2 linked regions of the Crateriforma conspicua genome follow. The protein of the gene in region 1 interacts with the protein of each later gene in a pairwise test. Links are inferred from orthologs where the notes say so. Each region holds a gene or a part of one and is shown on either strand. Other genes may lie near its edges. The genes, in order: accC and ribD.

Evidence for each region.
Region 2: the proteins of accC (region 1) and ribD interact in binary tests that used the Escherichia coli proteins (3 or more experiments, as listed by UniProt). The link is inferred for Crateriforma conspicua from one-to-one orthologs.

What each region holds. Positions count from the first base shown.
Region 1 is NZ_CP036319.1:4,845,692-4,853,931, forward strand. What follows is about bases 3,251-6,102. They hold accC (acetyl-CoA carboxylase biotin carboxylase subunit), read right to left. Parts: upstream 5,424-6,102; coding sequence 4,077-5,423; downstream 3,251-4,076. Other genes in these bases: Mal65_RS17630 (HEAT repeat domain-containing protein), read left to right, coding at 3,402-4,052; accB (acetyl-CoA carboxylase biotin carboxyl carrier protein), read right to left, coding at 5,442-5,918; Mal65_RS17645 (M24 family metallopeptidase), read right to left, coding at 6,080-6,102. Also shown: Mal65_RS17620 (PAS domain-containing sensor histidine kinase), read right to left, coding at 1-1,556; Mal65_RS17625 (ABC transporter substrate-binding protein), read right to left, coding at 1,556-2,896; more of Mal65_RS17645, read right to left, coding at 6,103-7,195; Mal65_RS17650 (leucine-rich repeat domain-containing protein), read right to left, coding at 7,272-8,237. UniProt on the Escherichia coli protein: This protein is a component of the acetyl coenzyme A carboxylase complex; first, biotin carboxylase catalyzes the carboxylation of the carrier protein and then the transcarboxylase transfers the carboxyl group to form malonyl-CoA.
Region 2 is NZ_CP036319.1:4,983,480-4,991,837, forward strand. Bases 3,322-6,291 are described here. They hold ribD (bifunctional diaminohydroxyphosphoribosylaminopyrimidine deaminase/5-amino-6-(5-phosphoribosylamino)uracil reductase RibD), read left to right. Parts: upstream 3,322-4,157; coding sequence 4,158-5,426; downstream 5,427-6,291. Other genes in these bases: Mal65_RS18255 (tetratricopeptide repeat protein), read left to right, coding at 3,322-4,148; Mal65_RS18265 (M3 family oligoendopeptidase), read left to right, coding at 5,842-6,291. Outside these bases: Mal65_RS18245 (arylsulfatase), read left to right, coding at 1-980; Mal65_RS18250 (hypothetical protein), read left to right, coding at 982-1,770; more of Mal65_RS18255, read left to right, coding at 1,968-3,321; more of Mal65_RS18265, read left to right, coding at 6,292-6,699; Mal65_RS18270 (asparagine synthase C-terminal domain-containing protein), read right to left, coding at 6,824-8,203. UniProt on the Escherichia coli protein: Converts 2,5-diamino-6-(ribosylamino)-4(3h)-pyrimidinone 5'-phosphate into 5-amino-6-(ribosylamino)-2,4(1h,3h)-pyrimidinedione 5'-phosphate.

The sequences.
Region 1 (8,240 bases):
CCGGCCGCGATGACCCCCGCCGGAATGTGCTGGACGATGGTATCCAGCAACGTTTTCTGTTGCTTCAATTCCTGCTGAAGTTTGGCTTGTCGCTGTTCGGCTTCCACCTGAGAAGTGACGTTGGTTTGGATGCTGATGTATTTGGTGACTTCGCCGTTTTGATCCCGAATGGGTCTGACTTCCAAGTCGTTCCAGTAGGGTGTTCCATCCTTCTTGTAGTTCAAAACTCGCGTGCGAAACCCGAGATCTTTGCGGAGCGCCGCGCGCATCCTTCGGATGATCTTCGGATCGGTCAGCGGCCCTTGCAAAAACTTGCCGGGCGACGATCCCACGACTTCATCCAGGGTGTACCCGGTGTTTCGTGTGAACGCCTCGTTGACCCATTCGACGCGGATTTTTTCGTCGGTGATCGCAACGGAATTCACCGTGTACTTTGCCACCAGCGCCAGCTTTTCCGCCTCCAAACGTTTCTCTTCGATCGTTTCGAATGTCCGGATCAACAGACTTCGTACTGCGACCGCCAACCCTACAAAAGTCACACACAACATCACGCCCAAGACGACCATTGTCCAAATGGCGGATTGCAATGGGTTCCCCATCTTGCCGGCGCGTTGGGAATCGTCACCGGATAGAGTGACCAGCCGGTTTGCAACCTTCGTGCTGACTTGCGTCAACAAACCGCTCAGACGTTCCTGTGACGCAGCGATCTGTTTTTGATTTTCGATCACCTTGAAACGCAGACAGAAGATGCTGTCGCAATCTGAGTGAAAAAACAAATCAGGGGATTGGGAATGATCAAAAACAGCCTGTCGAAGTTTGGCAAAGTCATCGATCGTCGCGATCCCCTTGGCATCCTCTAACTCGGCCAGCCGTCGAAGCGAAAGCTCCAAACGCATTAGCAATGGTCGATAGGCGCCTTCACGCAATCGAAGCAGTTCACTGACGTGCGACGCAGCTTGCGTCCGTTCCATGTAGTGCAAGGCATCGCTGCATTCCACAACAATCGTTTGAATGTTGCGATGGTTTTCATCTCCTGGCGAAATGCTGCCATTCAAACGGTAGCGTCCTTCGACGGACTCAGCGGCGGTACGGATTCGCAGTAAAGCATCACGAGCGACACAAAACTGTTGCTTCAGCACTTGCAAATCGCCGCGCAGAACCTTGCTTGATCGCCCCAAGCCTTGGATTTCAAGAACGATTTCATCCAAGGATTCGTAAAGCTTCTGACACTGGCAGTCGTCGGGACGATGCTGCTGGCCGCAATCGACGAACTGTAAAGCTTCGCGCAGTTGATCACGTTCCCTTTCTGCTTGACCGCCGACCTGTTCCCAATCTTGCCGCTCGGGACGCAGGGCGATGCTTTCAATCGAACTGCGAAAACGCTGGGTCTGATCGACCAGCTCGCGTGCCCGAATCTCAGCTTCGGCCGCTTGCAAACGTTGGTCGTTCAGCCGCTGAAGCGTCACCACGCAGCTGACCAGCAGAATGATTCCCGAGACGACCCCGGCCAGTAGCATGGCCGTAATGAGTTTGTGGGGGGGAATGACTCGATGCATCACAACGCCTCCGATGCAAAGATCTGATCCCACGTTTCATATTGGACTCCCGATGACGTCAGTCGGGTGGCCCAAATCCGCTTGCCATCGGGGTTTTGCGGACTGCGGAATTCTTCCAACCAGGGAACCGGTGTGATCCCCGCGAAAATGTTTTCAACGGCCTGAACCACCGATTTCCGGTTGGGATGGACTTCCAATGATTCGACGGCATGCACCCATGCGGATCCAAGCAAATAGCCTTCGAATGATGCGGGATTCGGATGCGATTTTTGCGAGAAGTCTTTCAACGCGTCGCGATACCGGATCGCAATAGCGTGGTTTGAAAGCGGATCGGGGACCACCTGAGTCGCGATCACTCGACGGTCGTCGACGGCGATGACACGTGCCAGCGAATCCGTTTGGACGAAGCTGATACAGATGATCCAGCCGCGATAGCCATGGCGTCGCGCATGGGACACAAACTCTTTCGCCGCGTCGGTTGACGCGCCCACGATGATCGCTCTCGGCGGTCGCTGGTGATTCAGCAGGTCCGCCAAACCGTTTTGAATGGCCAATGAATCTCTGGCGTACAACCCGACCGGTATGTGGTGCGGGGGAATACCACCGTGTTGCTCCAATACTTGACAGGCGGCTTTGAATCCCGCCATCCCGAGTCCGTCCCGCAGACAGAAAAAGCCGATCTGGTCGGCGGAAACGTCGCTGTAGCGAAGGATCGCGTTGATCGACGCCAACACCTCGTCTTCATAGCTGCCGCGAAAATGCTGAAGCGTCTGCGTCCCTTCGGTTCGCAGAATCTGCGCGCCCGAGATCGGTGCGAAAAACAACGTGTCTGTCTGGCAACACATCGTCGCGGCAACCACGCCGGTCGGAGTTCCGACATTGCCGATCACCGCCAAGATTGTCGGATCGGCCAGCAACCGTTTCGTGTTCGACGCCGTTTTGGCAGGATCATAGGCATCATCCATCGCCGTGATTTGAAATCGATACCGCTTGCCTTCGGCGTTCGCCTGGTGGAACGAGGCCCGAATCCCGTCCAACACGGAATTACCCAAATCAGCGCATGGCCCGGTCATCGATGTGGACGTTCCCACATGAATCGTGATCCGATCGTGGGTATTCACGCTGTCGGATGTTGGAACGCGCTGGCCCGAATGCGTCTCGGTTGTGACCGACTCGGGAAAGTCCGCCCCAGCGGGATCGACACGGACGTTGGACGAACGTGAAGCGATGGAATCGTGGGCGGATTGCACCCTTGGCGCCTGGGCGATGAATGCAATCCAAGCCGACGCGATCAACAGCGCAAAGATCGTCCAACGGTTGGAGTGAATGGAAAGTGCCATGATGCCCCCATCAGTTTGCTCGTGCCGAAACACCACATCGCAACGGATTCACGTCGTCCCAAACCACAACTCTGCCAAGTCACATTGATTCGTCGACGCAATACCCAGATCGCGATTCGTCCGGCTCTATGGAAACTGTGCCGTTGACTGTTAGCACATGGCGCGTGCGTTCATTTAGAAACCATGGGAAGGCAATCCGATGGGGCCAACTGATCGGAATGGATCGATTGGGCGGGGGGATTGCGCCGGCCCGCATTCGGTGCCTATCCCAGCAGTTGCGGAAACTGGCAGTTTCACAGTTGCCGAGAAACTGCCCTTGGAGGCAGCCATCGTGGTTTGCTACATCGCAAAACGGTCGCGTTGCCTTGGCATCGGACCTTCCCTGACGCGTTCCTTCACGAGCCTTGATTCACGCATGATCCGCAGCCGAATCGAACCGAGTCGTCCTGCTAAGGCCATTCGCCTCGGTTTCGCGATACGATCCGCCGTTCTGCTTGGCACGATCATGACGATCGCGCCGGGTTGTCACGACGGACCGCTGTACGCGTTGAAAAAGGTCAATCCGTACTTTGTGATGAAAGAATGGCGTGACGACCGCCAGTTGGGCATCACCGATTTTGAAAGACACCAAGAACTGCAGGACGTCGCTGGTGGCATCGCCCGGATGACCGCCGATCGCCAACAGTATTGGCTAAGTGAACTGGACAAGATTTACGAACACGACCCCAGCGCGGAAATGCGGCGGTTGGCCGTCGTCGCCGCGGGCCGTGCCGACGAAGCCAACGGACTGGACCTGTTACGCAAGGGCCTGGATGACGACGACTTCAAAGTCCGAATGGAAGCTTGTCGTGGGCTGGGTAAACGGGGTGACGAGGAAGCGGCGCGGCTGTTGGCCACCACGGTCAACGCCGACCCCGATGATGATGTCCGCAATTCCGCGATCGCCGCACTCGGACGATTTCAATCTCCGGTCGCCGTGGACGCACTGCGCATCGCACTGAATGACAGCGACCCGTCGACCCAGCGTTTGGCGGTCAATTCGCTGCGTGACGCGACCGGCAAAGACTTCGGTGACCAGCCGCAAGAATGGATCGCCGCGTTGGACGCCGCTGGATCTGATTCGGCCGACACCGAAGCGTCGACCGAGCGATTTTAGATCGATCGCATCACGACCGATCAATCAGGGTTTTTGGAACTCGCGATCCACCCACTTGGTATCGATGGTCGCGGCCACAAACTCGGGGTGGCCCAGCACGACATCATGGAAGGAAGCCGTGGTGGAAATGCCCTTGATCTGCAGTTCTGCTAAAGCACGCCGCATCGTCGCGATCGCTTCTTCACGCGTCGGACGGTGCACGATCAGCTTGCCGATCATCGAATCGTAGTGTGGCGGAACGGTGTAGCCCGCATAGACGTGCGAATCGAAACGGACGCCCATCCCGCCGGGGGCAAACATCGATTCAATTCGACCGGGGGACGGCTGGAAACCGCGATCCGGATTCTCCGCATTGATGCGGCATTCGATCGCCGTCCCGGTGCAGACCAGATCCTCTTGCTTGAATGACAGCGGCTGGCCGGTGGCCACGCGGATCTGTTCTTTGATCAAGTCCACGCCGGCGACCAGTTCGCTGACCGGGTGTTCGACTTGGATCCGAGCATTGACTTCGATGAAATAGAAATCGTTGTTTTGGTCAACGATGAACTCGACGGTCCCCGCGTTGGCATAATCGGCCCCGCGAATCATGCGTACCGCCGCCTGGCAGATCGCGTCACGACGTTCGGGGGTCAGCGTGCTGCAGGGTGCTTCTTCGATCAGCTTTTGGTGCCGACGCTGGACGCTGCAATCACGTTCGAACAAGTGGCAAACGTTGCCGTGGGTGTCGGCGATGACTTGGACTTCGATGTGGCGTGGCCGATCGATGAACTTTTCCAGGTAGACACCACCGTTACCAAATGCGGCGGCGGCTTCGTTTCGGGCGGCTTTCAGTGCGCCGGCCAGAACGTCTTCGCTCTCGGCGATCCGCATGCCTTTGCCACCACCACCGGCGGTGGCTTTGATCAAAACGGGATAGCCGATTTCCGCCGCGGTCTGTCGTGCCACGTCGTCCGATTCGATCAACCCGTCACTGCCCGGAACGACGGGGACTTCATTGGCGATGGCGATCGACCGGGCGGTATTTTTGTCGCCCAGTTTGCGCATCGCATCGGCACTGGGGCCGATGAACTCGAATCCGCTTTCCCGACAGACTTCGTTGAAGTGGGCGTTTTCCGACAGAAAGCCGTAGCCCGGGTGGACCGCGTCGGCATCGGAAACTTCTGCGGCCGCGATGATTTGATCGATCCGCAGATAGCTGTCGGCACTGCGGGCGGTACCGACACAGTACGCTTCGTCGGCCAATTGGACGTGCATCGAATCACGGTCGGCGTCACTGAAGACGGCGACGCTGGTGATGCCCATTTCACGACAAGCGCGGATGACGCGCAGCGCGATTTCGCCGCGGTTGGCGACCAGAATTTTCTTAAACATAGAACGTCAGGTTTTGCTTCAACCGTCCAGCGGTTGGACACGGAACAACGGTTTGCCAAAGTCGACGGCTTGTTGGTCTTGGGCCAACACTTCAACGATCTTGCCGCTGCATTCGGCGGGGATTTCGTTGAAGACCTTCATCGCTTCGACGATGCAGCACACCGTATCGGGGCTGACCACCGTGCCGACCTTGACGAACGTTTCCGATTCGGGATTGGGGCGTGAATAAAACGTGCCCACCATCGGCGCGTTGATCGTGATGGTGCCCGACGTGTCGGCCGATGCATCGGCAGGCGCCGCGGCCGGTGCAGCCGCCACCGGTGCCGGTGCGGCGACGGGCACGGCAGCCTGGGCAACCCCACGGCACAGTTTGATTTTTTCGTCGCCTTGCTGAAGATCGACTTCGCCAAGCTCGTGCTGTTCCATCAACTGGACGATTTGACGGATGCGATCGATGTCAAACACGCCGGTGTTTGACTTTTCTCCCTTGCTCATTCTTTATCGTTCTATCGCGGAGGTGACGGGAAAAGCCACGGATGATTTTCAGCAGCGCGAGGCTTCGTGGTGGGTGCCCCGACCGGGCCGCCCCAGCCCCGTTGGGCCCGGGTGGCGAATCAGTATCGGCGCTGTGGCCCCAAAAGATCAGATCGCAGACTTTACAGAATCAGCCGACAATCATCGAGGCCCTTGGGCAATCGCGTCAGCACTTCGCACCCGGAATCGGTCACCAAGACGTCATCTTCGATTCGGATGCCGAATTCACCCTCGAAATAGACGCCGGGTTCAACCGTGACGACCATCCCGCTGGACAACACCTGCGGGCTGACCGACGCCATCCGGGGGGATTCATGGATCTGCAGCCCGATGCCGTGTCCCAAGCCGTGTTTGAAAGCGTCGCCCATTCCCGCCGCTTCGATCACATTGCGGGCAGCCGCATCGACATCGCTGGCAGCGACGCCATCGCTGATGCGTTCGATCGCCGCCAATTGAGCTGCCAAAACCACGTCGTAGGCGCGACGAAACGCATCGCTAGCGGCGTCACGATGCAGCGTCCGCGTCAGGTCGCTGGCATAGCCTTGATAAAAAGCCCCCCAGTCGATCAACAGCGTCGGGGCATCGCCCAGCGGAACCGCATCGGGCCGATAATGGGGCAGGGCACCACTGGGCTGGGCACCAACGATGGGTTCAAAACTGACCCCCGATGCCCCCAGGGTCCGCATCACGGATTCCAAGTCATGGGCGACTTCGCGTTCGGTCATCCGAGGCGTCAAACGGCTGGTCACCGAAACATACGCTCGTTCGGCGATGTCGATGGATTGGCGGATCCGACCAATTTCAAATTCGTCTTTGATTTGCCGCAACGCTTCGACGACGCCCGCGGTCGGCACCCACTGGATCGACGGCTCGGCATCGGCCAAACGGTCTTGCCAAGCGTCCCACTGGGCCAACGTGACGCTGGATGATTCGACGCCGACGCGACGGTAACAGGATCCGGCGAAGACCTCCGCCAGCAAGTCCGGCATTGATTGAGAGGGCGGCCGAACCGCGGCGGCCAAGTGAGGACACTCCTGGGCGATTTGTGTTTCGTATCGTCGGTCACTCAACAGCGTCGCTTCGCCGGTTCCGACCAACAGGTACGAACTGTCGCCGGTAAACCCGGACAAGTATCCGACATTGATTTCGTCGGTCACCAACAACGCATCGATTTGGTGCGTTTCGAAGGACTGACGCAAAGAGCGCAAACGATCGGCGTGGGGGGCTTTCGCATTCATGCCGCCAATCATGACGGTTCGGGCGCGTCGATCCAAGTCTGTGCGAATGGGATTCGACGCGATGGCCGGCCGCCGATCAGTCGTGGCGATGGGCGTGGGGGTCGCGATCGTGGTGCTGCTGATCGACGTGCACGTGCAACTGTGGCTTGGTGTCGAACAGCCATTGCCATCCGACATCGGTCACCGCGGAATCGTCCAAATACAGCGATTCCAGGTAGGGCATTTCCGCCATCAACTTCATCCCTTCGTCGGTCACCCCGATGCCGATCAGGTGAATGCCACGCAGCGACGTCAAACCGGCGATCGCGCGGCAAATGTCATTGCCCGCTCGATCGGTTCCCAAACGCAGCTGTCTTAACCGCGGAAGTTTGCCCAGCTGGGCGACACCATCGGCCGTCACCCGGCTGTGCGGCAGATTGATCAGCCACAGATCGGAACACTCGGTCAGCGACGCCAAGCCTTGGTCGGTGATCGGCGACAATCGCAAGCGGACGTGCTGCAACTTGGGCAACGACGCGATCGCCGCCAAGCCTTCGTCACCGATGCTGCCTTGGTCAAAGATCACGTGTTGCAAACTGTCCAAGCCCCGCAATTGTTGACACATCGCGTCGGTGACCTCGAATTCGGTCACGTGGATGGATTGCAGATCTTCGGCACGAATCTGTTCGACCAGAGCGTGAAAGCGCTGGGCCGCGGGAACTTCCTCCGTCGTTTCCGGCATCACATCCAGCGATTCGCCGCCCCAGAACACAACCACCGCGATCACCGCCGCGATCACCGCGACGGCCACGGCCAACTGTTTCTTTCGGCGCCGCCGTCGTCGTTCATCCTGGACGGTCACCGGCGGAGCGTCGTCCAACCCCGTGTCATCGCCCGGCAGGACTTCATCGGCGGGATCGCCCGCAAGATCGCCTTGGGCACCCTGCGACGCGGATTCGGGGTCGGTTCCGGCTTGGACGTCGGTGGCTGCGTCGGCGTTGACTTGTTCGTCAGACGCTGCGTCGTCAGTCGCGGCTTCGCGCTGGGGATCGTTGGTCGGCATGCT
Region 2 (8,358 bases), 140 kb from region 1 along the record:
GCGTCGACGCGGATGACTATCGTGCCGAGAATTACGCCCCAGATTTAATCCTGAAGGAAGCGATCGGTTTCATCAAAGCGAACAAAGACAAGACGTTCTTTGCGTATCTACCGTTTACCGAGCCACATGTTGCGATGCAGCCCCCACAAAGCTGGATCGATCATTATCCATCGCAGTGGGACCAACCGGGCGAACCCTTTGACGGCCATGGTGCTTATCGCGGCCAAAACGGATACCTGCCTCATCCACGTCCTCGAGCAGCATACGCGGCGATGATCAGCGATTTGGATGAACACGTCGGTCAGGTGTTGCAAACGTTGGACGAATTCGGACTAACGGATCATACGATCGTTGTTTTCACTTCGGACAATGGCTCAACGCACGAAGGCCGCGATCCCAACTTTCACATCGGGGGAGCCGCCTGCAAGTTCTTTGATTCGACCGGTGGACTGAAGGGGTACAAGGGCAGTGCGGATGAAGGTGGTATTCGGGTGCCCTGCTTGGTCCGTTATCCCGGTGTGATCCCTGCCGGAACCGTCTGTGACTTTCCTTCCTATTTCCCTGACTGGTTTGCAACGTTGTCATCCTTGGCGGGCGCCGACGGTTATCAGGATCAAAGCATCGCGGATCTTTCCGACGGGACGGTTCTGACCGACGCGTTGCGTGGCAAAGATGCTGAGCGACAAAGCCCGATGATCTGGGAATTCACCGGCTACGGTGGTTACGTCGTTGTCCGCGACGGCAAGTGGAAAGCGATCCGAAGGGATGTCGTCCGCAAGAATCCTGAACCTTGGGAACTGTACGACTTGTCCAGCGATCCGGGGGAAACGAACGATTTGGCCACCGAGTTTCCCGAACGAGTCCAAGCGATGGAGCAAGTGTTCTTGGACAACCGCACGATCGAACCGGACTTTCCCAACCCTTTATATGACGCACAAACGGCGGCCAAAGAAACCTCCGGTGCAAAGGGAAGCAACTAGAATGCTTCGCAGCGGTGCCACCAAAATCAGACGTCGCCGCGTCGCTGCAAGCTGTACCGGCATCTTGATTGGTGCTTGGTTGGTGGTTTCCACCGTCCCCATGGTCGTCGCACTTCCAACGGCATCCGCCCAGGAAGCGACGGCCGACCGTAGCGACGGTCCATCATCACCGGCAAAGGATATTCGGGATGGTTCGCCTCGGATCGACATCTCGGACTATCCGGAACCGCCCGAATCACTGCGGTCTTGGATCCGATCGGGCAATGTGAGTTTTTATCGGGGTGGCACTTCGTTTGACGGTGAGACCATTTTCAAAACGGACCTGAATTTTCGCAGCCAATGCCGCTGGCGAAAGCAGCGAGAACAGAACCGCCAAGTCATCCGAATCGACTATCGATTGACGCGTCTTCGTGTGAGCTTGGCACATCACATTCATTTGAAACGGATTCCGCCGAAGGACCGTTTTTGGGATTCCGCCTTGGTGCAACACGAATTCGATCACGTTCGAATCTCCACGCTCGTTGCAAAATCGAAACACTTGGCAGACGACTTGAAAGCCGCATCACCGATTTTGCGAGAATTGCCGTCCGGCCAACGTGTGACTCAGGCATGGGTGGACCAAGTCGTTCGCGAACACGTCCAACATCGGTTTCATCAAATGAATGAACTGATCCAGATACGCTATGACGACTTGGATCAGCAAACCGCCCACGGACGGCGACCGATACCAGCCGACAGCCAGGTTCGACAATGGTTGGGCGAACCGGCCAAGGCATCGACCGAACACTGAATCAGCGTTGCGGGCATTCCGGATGGAATCCGGCGACATTGGCAATGCAGGCATCGTGTTCGCTTGGCGATCGCCCCCACCGCGTCGATCATTTCAGATTGGATCAGTGTGTAGGGGTTGGGACGATGGCGCGAAGCGTGGTAAGTTGCCCGGTTGCTAGACCAAGACCCGCTTTTTCCCCCAATCGGCGACCCAAAATGTCGGTGGACACCTATTCGATCTGCCCTTGCGGCAACGGCAAGAAGATCAAATTCTGCAAGTGCAAGGACTCGATCCACGACATGGATCGCGTGATCAAAATGGTCGAAGGCGGCCAGGTCGTCCCGGCACTTGATCGGCTGGCGGCGATCCTGGAAGAACACCCCGACGCCGCATGGGCATTGGCGATCCGCGGCCGACTGTTGATTGATTTGCGTGAATACGACACGTTGGCCGAAAACGCCGAACGGTTCATGCGATTGCAGCCCAGCAACCCATTGGCGTTGACCCAGCGTGCGGCCGCCAAGCTATTCAGCGGGGACGTCGAATCAGCCACCGGATCAATGCTGGACGCTTTGACCGAGAGCGGTCGCGAGGTCGACAGCTTCGTCATCAGCGTCGCATCGGTGTTGTCCTACACGCTGCTGCAAACCGGCGCTTTCCTGACCGCCCGCGCCTATGCAACGCTGGCGGTGATGGCCGAGGGCTTTGAAGGCCAAAACGCGGCCATGGATGTCTTGGGGCAATTGAATCACGCCCCGACGATTCCAATGCTGTTGAAATCGTTGCCCGAACCGATTTCGCGTCCGTCGACGGTTGATTGGGGCGAGCGTTTTGACGAAGCCCAGGGATTGCTTCGCAGCAACAAGGTCGTGCTGGCTGAAACGAAGCTGCAGTCTTTGCAGCGGGTCGCATCGATGGAACCGGCGATTTTGTCGGGCCTGCTGCACTGTGCCATTTGGCGTGGCAATTTGGAACGTCAATCGGACTTGTTGCGTCAATTGTCCCAGTGCGAATCGCTGGACCAGCAGCAACGTGTCCGTTTCGCGGCGATGGCCGAACTGGTTCATCCCGACCTGAAGGGAATTTCGGTTTCGTTGACACGCTTGGAAGCGACCATTGGCGATCTGGACGAGATCGAAATGGCGTTCCTGGCCGATTCACGCGTGTTGAAATTGCCCGCCGAAGCGGCCCAGAGCCTGCGACAGGAGGACGAAGAAGTCGCCCCACGCGTTGCGTTTCAAATCTTGGATCGTGACCGCCCCGAACCGACCGAAGCACCGAGCGTCGACAATTTCCCCCGATCCCTTGCCATTGTTTTGTTGTATGGCAAGCAGACCGATCGTGATGCCAAATTGATCGCGTTGGACATGCAATCCGCCGACGCGGAAACGGTTCAATCCAAACTGTCCGAACTCTTGCCCGGGGTTGAATATCAGTCGACCCAGGATCGTCAATTGCCTTTCTTGGTCGCGGCACGTCCGCAATTGGCCTTGGTCCAGTTCGAAGCCGATCCGCTGGCCGTGGACGAAACCATCGTCTCGATCCAGCGCAGCGAGGTCGCCGACCGTTTGACAAAGATCGCGTTGCCCATGCTGGGTGACCGTTCACTGGTCGACGCGGCCCAGGATTCGGACGCGAAGTTCGACTGTTCGGTGGCCGTCACGATCATGGAGTCCTATGACTTGCTGACGTCGTTGGACGAAGAATTGTCGGGCAAGATTCGATCCGCCGCCAACGTGGATGCGTTGCCCGGACTGACCATCAGCGATGACGATATCGAAGACGTCGCCAATGTTGATCTGAACCGGGTCGATGTGGCGGGGCTGAACAACGAGTCGCGGATCTACTTGATGAACCGCGCCCAGCAGGTCTCCGCGACGCCACTGCTGCGTCGAGTCGCCCAATCCATCCTGGATTCCAACATCCGCAACGAAAACCCGGATGTGACCATCATGGCCTATTTTGCTTTGGTGGGCAGTTCGACGAACTTCAAGTCCAAGCTTGCCCTGCTGGACGAAGCCAAAGCGTACGCCAAGGCGAACGACCGGGTCACGCCACGGATGCTGTTCTTGGAACTGGAACTGCGATTGCAAGCACGCGACGGCGAAGGTTTCCAGCAATCGTTGCGAGAGGTGTCGGAAACCTATGGCAATAACCCGGAAGTCATGGCCCAGCTGCAGCAAATGCTGATGTCATGGGGACTGATTCGCCCGGACGGATCGCCGCGTAACGCCGGCCCGGCTGCTGCGGCACCGGCTTCGCCGCAAGCAGAATCGGGTTTGTGGACTCCGGATTCCGGTAGCCCCGCAGCGGCGCCCCCCGCCGCATCGGGTCCGCCCGCATCGGCCCCAGAAAGTGGTAGCGGTGGCAAGCTTTGGGTCCCCGGCATGGACTGATTTCAGCGAATGCCTGACGACAGCACGCCCGCCGACGAACCGTCGGGCCCCGATCATCCCGATCCAATTTCAACGCCGCCGCCACGTCGCGGCGAATTGGCGCCCGCCCAATTTGCCACGCCCGCGGATGCCGCCGAAGCTGACCAGCGATGGATGCAAGATGCCTTGCGTTTGGCAACGGCGGGACAGGGTCACGTGGAACCGAACCCCATGGTCGGATGCGTGCTGGTTCGCGACGGCCGCTTGATCGGTCAAGGTTACCACCGGAAGTTTGGCGGTCCCCACGCGGAAGTCGAAGCGATCCGGGATTGCCTGGCGAGTGGCCAGACGACGGTCGGCTGCACAGCCTATGTCACCTTGGAACCCTGCTGTCATCACGGAAAAACACCTCCTTGCACCGGAGCCTTGATCGACGCACAGGTTCATCGCGTCGTTATCGCAGTTGCTGACCCGTTCAAACAGGTCGACCACGGCGGCATTCGGCAATTGACTGATGCAGGGATTCGCGTCGACGTCGGTGTTTTAGAATCGGAGGCACGGTTTATCCTGGCCCCCTATCTGAAACGCATCACGACGGGAATCCCGTGGATGATCGCCAAATGGGCGATGACCGCCGACGGCAGGATCGCGACCGTCACGGGCCAGAGTCAATGGATTACCGGCACGGACAGCCGGGCCGATGTCCATCAAACCCGCGGACGCGTCGATGCGATCGTCGTGGGAATGGGGACGATGTCGGCGGATGATCCGTTACTGACCGCTCGACCGCCGGGGGCCAGGGTCGCCCAGCGTCTGGTTTTCTGTCGAACGTCGCTGCCCGGCGAAACATCGCGATTGGTGCAGACGGCGGATCAGATTCCGACCACTTGTGTCGCCCCGGAAGACCTGAACCCAGTATCACAAAAACGTCTGGCCGACCTGGGTGTACGTTTTCTGCGGCCGACCGCAGAACCACCCTGTGATCAGGTAGCTCGATCGAACGATTGTGGGCCGGCGGAGATGGACCCGCCACTTCGCCGGGTCATGCGAACGTTGAGCCATGAAGGCGCAACCAACGTCTTGTTGGAATGCGGTGGGCGTTTAATGGCCAGTTTTCTTTCCGAAAACCTTCCCGACGAGTTTCACATCTATGTCGGCGCGAAGGTCTTTGGCGGTCACACGGCCCCTGGTCCGGTGGGCGGAGCTGGGATTTCGGCTATCGGTGAGAGCCCCGCGTTGGAATTGGTCGAATCCAGAGCCATCGGCGAAGACGTCAAAATTATTTATCGGCGGAAGTGAGAATCTTGCACCGTGATCGCGTGAAACGCTTTTTCTGCCGACCCTAGGCATTTCGTCGCAACCGCGCTCTTTATTTCTTCTCCCAATTTTGACGATAACCGGGGAAACGGACTCGTCGGGCTGGCCCCGACAAGAGGGCCGGCTGATGCGTCCATATCGATTCGCTCCCAGAGAGGGTTTGCCACCGAGAGACTGACTTGCCTACATACGCACCGCAAAATGGATTGGTGTTTGGTGTTGGTCCTTTGGCGGGCCCTCTTAAAACACGCTGAAAGGCGAAGAGGGTTCCGGGATGAGATGGCGTTGTTTGCTTGCCGTGATACTCGGCTTGTCCATGACGGACGTGGCGACTTTTGCTCAAGGTCGCCCGGAGGCTGAGCGTCTTTCCCCGACCCCATCGTCGCTGACAAGCGACATGTCTTTTGACGACCACGGGATGGCCCGTTTCATCTTGGTCGGCGGCCGATTGCAGCTTCACCCGCTGCAGCATCGAAAGGGCCGCGAAACCCGCGATCGTGGTGGTGTCTTTGAAAGTATTTCGGTCCAATCGCACGCGGGTCTGCCGACACTGCAGTACACGTTTCAATCGGCTGAGTGTCACTTGTCATTGAACGTCCAGGACGCCAAGTCGATCCGGATGGAATTGTTCGTCACCGACACGCAACGTCGTGATGTGCTGGAACAATACGAAGGCAAGCCCGTCCGCTGGATCACCGATGACACCATCGAAGCAGACAGCCTGTTGCACCTGAGAAGGCAAAACCCACAGTCCTTTGACAAGACGTTTGGTGAAATCGTTGCCCATCTGTTGCGTGGCCAATCGCTGCACGCGTTCAGCCGAAATGTCGACCGCAAGCTGATCCACTTGGTTTCGTCCACCGACACGGCGCTGCCGCGTCAGGACCAGATTCAACAGTGGATCGAAGCATTGTCGGCCGATCAGATCGGTAAACGTCAAACCGCACAAAACCAACTGTTGCGTGTGGGCACCCCCGTCCTGCAGATGCTGGATGCCATCCCGAGCGAACACTTGGATGCGGAACAACGGTATCGCATCAAACAGATCCGCCGACGCTTGACCCCAACCATGGAAGACTCCGTCGCGTCGTGGGCCCACCGTTTGGCCATGGACCGACAGTACTTTGCGACCATCGCGGGTGACTTACCGATCGACCAACAGTTGATCGTCAACCGACACTTAGAATCATTGGGCATGGAACCCATCGTCGGTTCGTCCGAAAGCTTGGTTCATGTGGCGACGTCATCGGATTGAATCGAACCGGACCGACCTAATGGTGCGGACGATTTGTTCTGGCGCTCTGCGTCAGTGAATCTGATGTTGTCACGACAAGCAACGACGGCCACTGAACCAGGAATCGTCGATGGCTTGTTGCTAATTAGTGAACCTGGACGTCTGCGGTCCCACGCTGGATCGACGCGAAAGCATCGCGGTAGGCCTGTTCCTTTTCCGGGAACAACGGCCCCTGGTCGATCGGCCCCACCGCACCGTGCTGAAAACGACTTTTGGGAAACACCGGCATCGTTACACCGCAAATCTGCTGGATTCCTGACGCCACGATTTGCCCCTTCAAATCGTAAAGACGCTGATGGTCCCAGTCGGTCAAACCGACAAAGGGAATCGCTTCGGCCACTTCGATCACCGCCGTGGTGGCATAGGGGCTGAACCCTTCAAAGCCAAACTTCTTTGCCGGTGCCGCGGTACGCACGTGACCACGACTTTGGCCGCCGCTGTAGGTCAGTGAATGCTTGACCGCGTCGACGCCCCACCCCTCTTGGTAAAGCATTCGATTCCCCAACACGCTGCGAATGGTTAGCTCGGGATTCTCTTCGATTGGATAGTCCTTCAAGTTTTCATCGCCGCCATCGCCATCGATCAAGTATTTCCAAGTGGGATAGCGACGTCGGACTTCGCGCAGCAGGGCGATTCCCATGGCGGCCGCCTGGACGTCCAAGGGCTTGTAGTCTTCGATGACTTGCACCGCTTCGCGCCAGTCGACCGCGTTGGGTTCGACTTTCACGGGCTCCCACAACATCTGCAAGTTCATCGATTCCAAACACGCCAACGCCTGGCGGGCATCGGTTGAATCTTCGTCACCGACATTCAGCGTGAACGCCTTTAACCTGGCTGGCGACTGGCCGCGACGGCGAAGTAAAAAATCCATCAACACGACGATCGACGTGCTGTCGATACCGCCGCTGAACATGACACCAATCGGCGCATCGGCGGGGAGGGATTCCAGCCACTGATCGCAAATTTCCGCCAAGCGTCCGATGTAGGCTTGGCCGATCGCTTGGACATTGCCGGGCAACCGGTTTCGCGGCGGCGCAAAGAAACGTGTCAGCGCGGGGTTCGGGTCGGGGCAACCGACCAATTGCAATTCCAATAGATGATGTGCCGGAACCATCCGTGTGTACGCCGCGCGGAATTGATCTCCCAAACCTTCACGCATCAGTTGTTGACGGATTTCGTCAATCCGCTCGGCAATAATCAACGCCGGTCCCTCGGCCCGCTTGGCCAAAAAATACCGCATGGGGCGTCCGATCGACCGGGCCATGCGGATGGTCTTTCCCGACTTTGCACAGATCGCAAATTGACCTTGAATCTGTGCCACTCGAGATGCGTCGCCGCTGGCAACCGCTTCGACGGCTTGGTCAAAGGTTCCCGACAGCAAAATGTTTCCGGCAGGATCCATCAGGTCGACAATGCGGTCGATCAAGGCGGTCGGCTGGTCTTGAAAAGTTCGTGACGGATTCATCGAGTCTTTGCCAAATGGGGTGGTTCGAGACGAACTCGCAACATTTCAGTCAGGGGATGATGGCCCGGGCCACAGAGGCGAAGATCGGGCCGCAAAAGCGTCCCGTCAATATACGGCTGACCGGCGGTGGCGGTCGCTATCCGGCGACAATCGCG